Regions from separate parts of the Streptomyces sp. NBC_01551 genome, predicted to be linked through region 3. Evidence: riboswitches for the same ligand, from Rfam matches in the RefSeq annotation. Region 3 holds a riboswitch; each other region holds the start of a gene.
What was found. Region 3 has a riboswitch for thiamine pyrophosphate ahead of thiC (phosphomethylpyrimidine synthase ThiC). Riboswitches for the same ligand answer to the same signal wherever they lie in the genome.
Positions count from the first base shown of each region.

Region 1: it holds a riboswitch for thiamine pyrophosphate, as region 3 does, so the genes downstream of both, thiO (glycine oxidase ThiO) here and thiC (phosphomethylpyrimidine synthase ThiC) in region 3, are expected to answer to the same signal.
Region 2: it holds a riboswitch for thiamine pyrophosphate, as region 3 does, so the genes downstream of both, OG982_RS22345 (thiamine ABC transporter substrate binding subunit) here and thiC (phosphomethylpyrimidine synthase ThiC) in region 3, are expected to answer to the same signal.

Region 1 is NZ_JAPEPX010000001.1:1,582,506-1,585,754, reverse strand. Features, by position in the region: gene OG982_RS07115 (thiazole synthase) at 1-471, opposite strand, end outside; gene thiS (sulfur carrier protein ThiS) at 477-677, opposite strand; gene thiO (glycine oxidase ThiO) at 674-1,855, opposite strand; TPP riboswitch at 1,853-1,965, opposite strand; gene OG982_RS07100 (NAD(P)/FAD-dependent oxidoreductase) at 2,058-3,249, shown strand, end outside.
Region 2 is NZ_JAPEPX010000001.1:4,898,197-4,901,445, reverse strand. Features, by position in the region: gene OG982_RS22350 (iron ABC transporter permease) at 1-487, opposite strand, end outside; gene OG982_RS22345 (thiamine ABC transporter substrate binding subunit) at 541-1,641, opposite strand; TPP riboswitch at 1,726-1,834, opposite strand; gene rlmN (23S rRNA (adenine(2503)-C(2))-methyltransferase RlmN) at 1,893-3,008, opposite strand; gene OG982_RS22335 (phosphatidate cytidylyltransferase) at 3,141-3,249, opposite strand, start outside.
Region 3 is NZ_JAPEPX010000001.1:3,177,538-3,180,786, forward strand. Features, by position in the region: gene thiC (phosphomethylpyrimidine synthase ThiC) at 1-1,757, opposite strand, end outside; TPP riboswitch at 1,751-1,897, opposite strand; gene OG982_RS14195 (YibE/F family protein) at 1,937-3,249, shown strand, end outside.

The DNA.
Region 1 (3,249 bases), 1.6 Mb from region 3:
CGGCGACCCCAGCGGCATGATCGCCGCGCAGCCCACGTCCTCCAGCCTGCGCGCGAGCACGGGGTCGTCGTTCGTGTACGGGAGGACGGTGAAGCCCTCGTCCACCAGCGTCTCCGCCGCGTCCAGCAGCTCCACGCCGTCGGGAAGGAGGGTCCGCTCGTCGGCGACCACCTCCAGCTTGACCCAGTCCGTGCCCAGCGCCTCCCGCGCGAGCCGCGCCGTCAGCACCGCCTCGCCCGCCGTGAAGCAGCCCGCCGTGTTGGGCAGGACCGCGATGCCGAGCCGGGTCAGGACCGACAGGACCGAGCCCTGCACTGTCGGGTCCAGCCGGCGCATCGCGACCGTCGTCAGCTCCGTCCCGGAGGCCACCAGTGCGCGCTCCAGGACGTCGAGGCTCGGCGCCCCGCCGGTCCCCATGATCAGACGGGAGGAGAAGCTCCGGCCGCCCAGCTCGAAGACGTCGTCGGCCATCACGCTCAGCCTCCCTGCACGGCGGTCAGGATCTCGACCCGGTCGCCCTCGCCGACCGGGGTGGCCGGCCACTGGCCGCGCGGGACGACGGTCTCGTTCAGCGCGGCCGCGACACCGGCCGGCGCCGCGGTCAGGGTGGCGACCACCGCGTCCAGGGTGGTGCCGGCCGCGACCTCGCGCGGCTCGCCGTTGACGGAGATGGTCATGCGTACGACTCCTGACGTGCCGGGGTGAAACGACGCGGGGTGAAGGGGCGGGCGATCTCCGGTACGACGCCGGTGGTCAGCAGCTCCGCCATCACCTCGCCGGTGATCGGGGTCAGCAGCACCCCGTTGCGGTAGTGCCCGGTGGCCAGGTGCAGACCGGGCAGATCGGTCGGCCCGAGCAGCGGGGCGTTGTCGGGAGAACCGGGACGGAGCCCGGCGCGGGTCTCGGTCAGCGGGAGTTCGGTGATGCCGGGAACCAACTCGTGGGCGTCGCGCAGCAGCTCGTACACCCCGCCCGCGGTGACCGTCGTGTCCCAGCCGAGTTCCTCGCTGGTGGCGCCGACGACGAGTTCGCCGTTCTCGCGCGGGACCAGGTACACGTGGCTGCCGCGCACGACGGCCCGTACGGTCCGGGACAGGAACGGCCCGTACCCGGGCGGCACGGTCAGCCGCAGCACCTGCCCCTTCACCGGCCTTACCGGAGCCGCCACCTCCGGCGGTACGCCGGCCAGCCGGCCGCTGAGCGACCCCGCGGCCAGCACCACCTGGTCGGCGCGCGGTTCCGTACCGTCGTCGAGCCGTACCCCGACGGCCCGGTCGGCGGCGGTGAGCAGCCGCTCCGCGCTCGCCCGGCGGATCTCCACCCCGGCGCGCTCGCAGGCCGCCAGCAGCGCGGCCGCCAGCCGGCGCGGGTCGACCTGGTGGTCGCCGTCCACGCGCAGGCCGCCGCGGACGCCCGGGGCCAGCATCGGCTCCAGGCGGCGGCACTCGCGGCCGGTGAGCCACTCGGACTCCAGGCCGCAGCGGCGCTGGAGCGCGTGCAGCTCGCGCAGGTGGAGCCGGTCGTCGGCGTCGAGGGCCACGGCGAGGGTGCCGCAGGCGCGGTAGCCGATGTCCATCCCGCCGCTGGCGTCGGCCAGTTCGGCGGCGAACTCCGGGTAGCGGGCGGCGGAGGCGAGGTTCAGCCCGAGCAGGGTCTCCTCGCCGTAGTGCAGTTCGGTGACGGCGGCGAGCATGCCGGCCGCGACCTGGGCGGCGCCGCCGCCGGGTGCCGGGTCGACGAGTGCGGTGCGCAGCCCGCGCCGGGCCGCCTGCCAGGCTGTGACCAGGCCGATGATGCCGCCCCCGATGACGAGGACGTCGGATCCCGTGTCGGATTTGTTCCGAGATGAGTGCATGGGCGTCCAGCCCCTCCCTTCGCCGGCATGACCCGGATCAGGTTCGTACGGTCGGAGGCCGTCCAGCCTCCCTCTCAGTCCGGTGCGCCCGGACTCCCGCGATAGGTACGGTGGCCAGACTAACCCCGGCGTCGGTGCCGGGTAAGGCTGCCTTCCCCGGCCACTATTCCTGACGGAGTGTCAGATGATTAGGGTGGGCTGGATGAGCGAGCAGACGGAACAGACTCAGAGCGGTGTCGTCATCGTCGGTGCCGGAATGGCCGGGGTGCAGACGGCCGTCGCACTGCGGGAGCGGGGATGGACCGGCCCCGTGACCCTGCTGGGCGCCGAGCCGCACCAGCCGTACGACCGACCGCCGCTGTCGAAGGCGGTGCTGCTCGGCAAGGCCGAGGATTCCGCGTTCGACGTGGACTTCGAGGGCCTCGGCATCGAGCTGCGGCTCGGCGTGGAGGTCACCGGGCTGCGGGCCGCCGAGCGCGAGCTGGACACCGAGGCGGGCCCGGTCCCGTACGAGGTGCTCGTGCTGGCGACGGGCGCGGAGCCGCTGACGCTGCCCGGGTCGGAGGGGATCCCCGGCGTGCACCTGCTGCGCACGCTGGACGACGCGGCGCGGCTGCGGCCGGTGCTGGCGGCGGCGCCGGCGACCGTGGTCGTGGGGGCCGGCTGGATCGGGGCGGAGTTCGCCACGGCCGCGCGGGAGGCGGGCTGCGAGGTGACGGTCGTCGAGGCGGCGGACCGGGTGCTCGCGGGCGCGCTGCCGGCGGAGGTCGCGGCTCCGATGGCGCGGTGGTACGAGGAGGCGGGGGCCTCGCTGCTGACCGGCGCGCGGGTGGCCTCGGTGGAGGCGGGCCGGGTCGCGCTGGCCGACGGGCGCTCGCTGGAGGCGGGCGCGGTGGTCGTCGGCATCGGGGCCCGCCCCGCGACGCGCTGGCTCGCGGGCTCGGGCGTCGAGCTGGGCCCGGACGGCTCGGTCACGGCGGACGCGTACCTGCGGACGTCCCTGCCGGGGGTCTGGGCGGTGGGCGACTGCGCCTCGTTCCCGTCGGCCCGCTACGGGGAGCGCCTCCTGGTCCACCACTGGGACAACGCCCTTCAGGGCCCTCGCTCCGTCGCGGCGAACATCCTGGCGGGGGAGCCGGCCCAGGTCTACGACCCGGTGCCGTACTTCTGGTCGGAGCAGTTCGGCCGTTTCGTGCAGTACGCCGGGTACCACGGCGGGGCGGACGAGCTGATCTGGCGCGGCGACCCGGCCGACCCCGCCTGGTCGGTGTGCTGGCTCCGGGGCGGAGCCCTGGTGGCGATCCTCGCGGTGGGCCGCCCCCGCGACCTGGCCCAGGCCCGCCGCCTGATCGAATCGGCCACGCCCGTCTCCCCGGCCGCCCTGTCGGACCCGT
Region 2 (3,249 bases), 1.7 Mb from region 3:
CCAGCACTCGGGCGGCTTCCTCCTGGCGCGGGTCGAGCTGCGCCCACAGGCCGCCGACCGTCCGTACGATCACGGCGTAGTTGAAGAAGACGTGGGCGAGCAGGATCGCCCACACGGTGGTGTCGAGCCGGACGCCCCACACCTCGTCCAGCAGTCCGCCCCGTCCGACCAGCGCGAGGAAGGCGGTGCCGACGACCACGGTCGGCAGTACGAACGGAACGGTGACCACCGCCCGCAGCAGCTGCTTGCCGGGGAACTCGAAGCGCGCGAACACGTACGCGCCGGGGAGCGCGATCACCAGCGTGAGCACGGTGGACGCGAGCGCCTGCCAGGTGGTGAACCAGAGGACGTCGGCGATGTCGGGCTGCGTCAGCACCTCGCCGATGCGGCCGAACTGCCAGCCGTCCTGCGTCTTGAGCCCGCGCCCGACGATCGCGGCGACGGGGTAGGCGAAGAACAGCCCGAAGAAGACGAGCGGGACGGCCATCAGGGCGAGCCTGACGGCCGTGGCCCGCACGGTCTCCTTCGGGCTCTTCCGTACTACTTCACGACGAGCGAGGACCATGCCTTGACCCACTGGTCACGGTTCTTGGCGATGGTCTGCGGGGCCACGTTCTCCGGCTTCTCGATGACCACGCCGTGCTGCGTGAACAGCTCCGGCAGCTTCGCGTCCTTGACCACCGGGTTCACGAACATCTGGAGCGGCATGTCTTCCTGGAACTTCTTGCTCACCAGGAAGTCGAGGAGCGCCTTGCCGCCCTCCTCGTTCTTCGCACCCTTGAGCAGGCCCGCGAACTCGACCTGACGGAAGCAGGTGCCGGTGGAGACGCCCGTGGGGGCCTCGGCCGGCTTCGGCTCGCCGTACAGGACCTCGACCGGCGGGCTGGAGGCGTAGGAGACGACCAGCGGGCGGTCGCCCTTGGCCTTCTTGCCGCCCGCGGAGCCGGAGAAGCGCTCGTTGTAGGCCTGCTCCCAGCCGTCGACGACCTCGACGCCGTTGGCCTTGAGCTTGCTCCAGTAGTCCTTCCAGCCGTCCTCGCCGTACTTGCCGACGGAGGCGAGCAGGAAGCCGAGGCCCGGCGACGAGGTCGCGGCGTTCTCGGTGACCAGCAGGTTCTTGTACTCCGGCTTGATCAGGTCGTCCAGCGTCTGCGGCGGGGCGAGCTTCTTGTCCGCGAAGTACTGCTTGTCGTAGTTGACGCAGATGTCGCCGGAGTCGACCGGGGTGACCCGGTGCTCCTTGTCGAGCACGTACTCCGGCTTGACCTCGCCGAGGCCCTTGGCCTCGTACGGCGTGAAGATGCCGTTGTCGAGGGCGCGCGAGAGGAGCGTGTTGTCGACGCCGAAGAAGACGTCGCCGCGCGGGGAGCCCTTCGTCAGGATCTCCTGGTTCAGCGCCGCGCCGGCGTCGCCGGACTTCAGCACCTTCACGGTGTAGCCGCTCTGCTGCTCGAACTCCTTGAGGACCGTGTCGGTCACGTTGAAGGAGTCGTGCGAGACGAGGGTGACGGTCTTGGACTTGGGGGCGTCGCTCGCGCCCGCCGGCTTGTCCTTGGCGTCACCGCCGCCGCAGGCGCTGAGCGTGGTGACGCCGATCGCGGCCGCGAGCGCGGCACCCGCGATCTTCTTGGTGGTGCTCACTGGTGATTCCTCCTGGGATGTCCAGGAGAAGACGCGGCCATGCCCGGCGCTCTGATCGAGCGGACGCCGGGCATGGCGCAACAGCTTGAGTGATGACCGAACTTCCTACCCCGAATGACCGGGGCGAGGTTCAGAGGGTCTGCGGATGACGGTCCCGCACTCTCAGCGCTGTGGCGCTCCCCTGTCGGAATATGCAATTGGTTCGGCCACAGGGTACCCCGTGGCCGAATAGGGCCGATCGCGGCCGGAATCTAGCGCTCCGAGGCCGCCAGCTGGCCGCACGCGCCGTCGATTTCCTGGCCGCGGGTGTCCCGTACGGTCACCGGCACGCCGTGGCGGGCGATGGCCTCGACGAACGCGCGCTCGTCCTCGGGGCGCGAGGCGGTCCACTTGGAGCCCGGGGTCGGGTTCAGCGGGATGAGGTTGACGTGGACCCGCTTGCCCTTGAGCAGCTTGCCCAGCAGGTCACCGCGCCAGGCCTGGTCGTTGATGTCGCGGATCAGGGCGTACTCGATGGAGATCCGCCGGCCGGACTTCTCCGCGTACTCCCAGGCCGCGTCCAGCACCTCGCGGACGTTCCAGCGGGTGTTCACGGGCACCAGGGTGTCGCGCAGCTCGTCGTCCGGGGCGTGCAGCGAGACGGCGAGGCGGCACTTGAAGCCCTCGTCGGCGAAGCGCAGCATGGCCGGGACCAGGCCGACGGTGGAGACGGTGATGCCGCGCTGCGACAGGCCGAGGCCGTCGGGCTCGGGGTCGGTCAGGCGGCGGATGGCGCCGACGACGCGGTTGTAGTTCGCCAGCGGCTCGCCCATGCCCATGAAGACGATGTTCGACAGCCGGGCCGGGCCGCCGGGGACCTCGCCGTCGCGCAGGGCGCGCATGCCGTCGACGATCTGGTGCACGATCTCGGCGGTGGACAGGTTCCGGTCGAGGCCGGCCTGGCCGGTGGCGCAGAACGGGCAGTTCATGCCGCAGCCGGCCTGCGAGGAGATGCACATGGTGACCCGGTCGGGGTAGCGCATCAGCACGGACTCGACGAGCGTGCCGTCGTGCAGCTTCCACAGGGTCTTGCGGGTGGTGTCGTTGTCGCACGAGATGTGCCGCAGGACGTTCATCAGGTCCGGCAGCAGCTCCTGCTGGAGCTTCTCGCGGGAGGCCGCGGGGATGTCCGTCCACTCGGCCGGGTCGTGCGCGTACCGGGCGAAGTAGTGCTGCGAGAGCTGCTTGGCCCGGAACGGCTTCTCACCGATCGCGGCGACCGCCTCGCGGCGCTCGGCCGGGGTCAGGTCGGCCAGGTGCCGGGGCGGCTTCTTCACTCCGCGGGGTGCGACGAAGGTGAGCTCACCCGGAGCGGGACGGGGGGCCATGCGGTACTCCTCAGTGCGACGAGGTGGGGGTCACCCCGCGCGTGCAGGGCCGGTCCGCGGCTCGGCCGCTGGACGGAAAGGGCGCGCCACGCATACGCGGCGCGCCCTCCAGGATAACCCGACCGGGTGCGGTCAGCCGGTGCCGACGAAAGCGGCCAGCAGCAGCCAGACCACCGGGGCGGTCGGCAGCAGGGAGTCCAGCCGGTCCATGATGCCGCCGTGGCCCGGCAGCAGCGTGCCC
Region 3 (3,249 bases):
CCGCTCGCCGCGAACTCGGCGGACTTCTCCGCCATGCCCGCCTGGATCTCGTCGGCCTTCAGGTCACCACCGTGCTCACGGCGGATGTCCTGGGAGATCTTCATCGAGCAGAACTTCGGGCCGCACATGGAGCAGAAGTGCGCGGTCTTCGCCGGCTCGGCCGGGAGCGTCTCGTCGTGGAACTCGCGGGCCGTGTCCGGGTCGAGGGCCAGGTTGAACTGGTCCTCCCAGCGGAACTCGAACCGCGCGTCCGAGAGGGCGTCGTCCCACTCCTGCGCGCCCGGGTGCCCCTTGGCCAGGTCCGCCGCGTGCGCGGCGATCTTGTACGTGATGACGCCGGTCTTCACGTCGTCGCGGTTCGGCAGGCCCAGGTGCTCCTTGGGCGTGACGTAGCAGAGCATCGCGGTGCCCCACCAGGCGATCATCGCGGCGCCGATGCCCGAGGTGATGTGGTCGTACGCGGGCGCGACGTCCGTGGTCAGCGGGCCGAGCGTGTAGAACGGCGCCTCCTCGCAGATCTCCTGCTGGAGGTCGATGTTCTCCTTGATCTTGTGCATCGGGACGTGGCCCGGGCCCTCGATCATGGTCTGCACGTTGTGGCGCTTGGCGATCGTGTTCAGCTCGCCCAGCGTCTTCAGCTCCGCGAACTGCGCCGCGTCGTTGGCGTCCGCGATGGAGCCGGGGCGCAGGCCGTCGCCCAGCGAGTACGTGACGTCGTACGTCGCGAGGATCTCGCAGAGCTCCTCGAAGTTCGTGTAGAGGAAGTTCTCCTTGTGGTGCGCCAGGCACCACGCGGCCATGATCGAGCCACCGCGCGAGACGATGCCGGTCTTGCGACGGGCGGTCAGCGGCACGTACGGGAGCAGCACGCCGGCGTGGACCGTCATGTAGTCGACGCCCTGCTCGGCCTGCTCGATGACCGTGTCCTTGTAGATCTCCCAGGTCAGCTCCTCGGCCCGGCCGTCGACCTTCTCCAGCGCCTGGTAGAGCGGCACGGTGCCGATCGGCACGGGCGAGTTGCGCAGCACCCACTCGCGGGTGGTGTGGATGTTGCGGCCGGTGGAGAGGTCCATGACCGTGTCGGCGCCCCACTTGGTCGCCCAGGTCATCTTGTCGACCTCCTCCTCGATGGAGGAGGTGACGGCGGAGTTGCCGATGTTCGCGTTGACCTTCACCAGGAACTTCTTGCCGATGATCATCGGCTCGATCTCCGGGTGGTTCACGTTCGCCGGGAGCACCGCGCGGCCGGCGGCGATCTCCTCGCGGACGACCTCGGGGGAGACGTTCTCGCGGATCGCGACGTACTCCATCTCCGGGGTGATCTCACCGCGGCGGGCGTACGCGAGCTGCGTGACGGCGGCGCCGCCGCGGCCCCGGCGGGGCTGGCGGGGGCGGCCCGGGAAGACCGCGTCGAGGTTCTTGAGGCCACCGCGCGGCGAGGTGTGCTTGATGCCGTCGTCCTCGGGGCGCACGGGACGGCCCGCGTACTCCTCGGTGTCGCCGCGGCTGATGATCCAGTTCTCGCGCAGCGGCGCGAGGCCCCGGCGCACGTCGGTCTCGATCTGCGGGTCGGTGTACGGCCCGGACGTGTCGTAGAGCCTCACGTCCTTGCCGTTGGTGAGGTGGACCTGGCGGACCGGCACCCGGATGTCGGGGCGGGAGCCCGCGACGTAGCCCTTGTGCCAGCCCGGCTGGCGCTCGGTCTGGCCGTCGGCGTCCTGGCTGACGGCAGGCGTGCGTGCGTCCTGAATGGTCATGAGACCTATCTCCCTACGCCGGCATTACCCGGTAACAGGTTCGGCGGTCGGCGCAGCCTCTTCCCGTATGCGTCTGTCGACGCGCCTACGGTGATCAGCGCCCTCTCAGCCCGGTGCTCCGAGCTCCCGCGTTGTGCAAAGGTGCCCCCACGCTAGCGTCATCTATGGCGTGCTGAACAGTGGGCCCCCTCATCTCTTGCGATGATCAGGCAGTGACGTCCTCGCCGCAGCCCCCCATCCAGCACGCCGAACCCGCCGACCACTCGGGCCACTCGCACTCCGGTCCGGGGCACGGCCACGGGCATTCCCACAGCCACAGCCACGGCCCGGCGGCCCCTGTCTCGAAGCACCTGCGCAAGGTCATCGCGGCCGTGCTGATCCCCTTCGCCACCGCCGTCGTCGTCGGCCTGGTGGTGCTCTGGCCGGGCGGCGCTCCCGCGCACGAGCGCTCCGGTGTGGGGTTCGACCGGCAGACCCAGCAGGGCAAGGTCGTCTCCCTGGAGCAGGTCGACTGCAAGTCCGTGAACGCCGGGCAGGTGCCCTCCACGCCCAACCCCTCCACCCCCGAGGGGCGTGAGGCCCAGGCCGCGCAGACCGGCGAGTGCAAGAAGGCCACCATCGAGGTGGGCACCGGCCCGGAGAAGGGCCGGACCTTCGTCGAGATCGTCCAGCCCGGCGCACCGCGCCAGTTGGAGGACGGCCAGGGGGTGGTGGTGGCGTACGCGCCGGACGCGCCCCGGGACCTCCAGTACTCCGTGATCGACGTGAACCGCAAGCTCCCGATGGCGGTCCTGGCCGGCATCTTCGCCGTGGCGGTCGTCCTGGTCGGCCGGATGCGCGGCTTGTTCGCGCTGATCGCGCTCGCCGTCAGCTTCGCGGTGCTGACCCTCTTCATCCTCCCGGCGATCCTGCAGGGCTCGAATCCGCTGGTCGTCGCGGTCATCGGGGCCAGTGCCATCATGCTGATCGCGCTCTACATGTGCCACGGGCTGACCGCCCGCACCTCGGTCGCGGTCCTCGGCACGCTCGTCTCGCTGCTGCTCATCGGGCTGCTGGGCTCGGGGTTCATCGACTGGGCGTTCCTCAGCGGGAACACCGACGACAACACCGGGCTGATCCACGGGCTCTACCCGAACATCGACATGAGCGGTCTGCTGCTCGCGGGCGTCATCATCGGATCGCTGGGCGTCCTCGACGATGTGACGGTCACGCAGACGTCGGCGGTCTGGGAACTCCGCCAGGCCGACCCGACGATGGGGCCGCGCGCCCTGTACCGGGCGGGCATCCGGATCGGACGCGACCACATCGCGTCGGTCGTCAACACCCTGGTCCTGGCCTACGCGGGCGCGGCGCTTCCGCTGCTGCTGCTGTTCTCCATCGCCAACAGCAGCATGGGTTCGGTGGCCAACAGCGAGCTCGTCGCGGAGGAGATCGTACGGACGCTCGTGGGTTCGATCGGGCTGGTGGCCTCGGTCCCGGTGACAACGGCGCT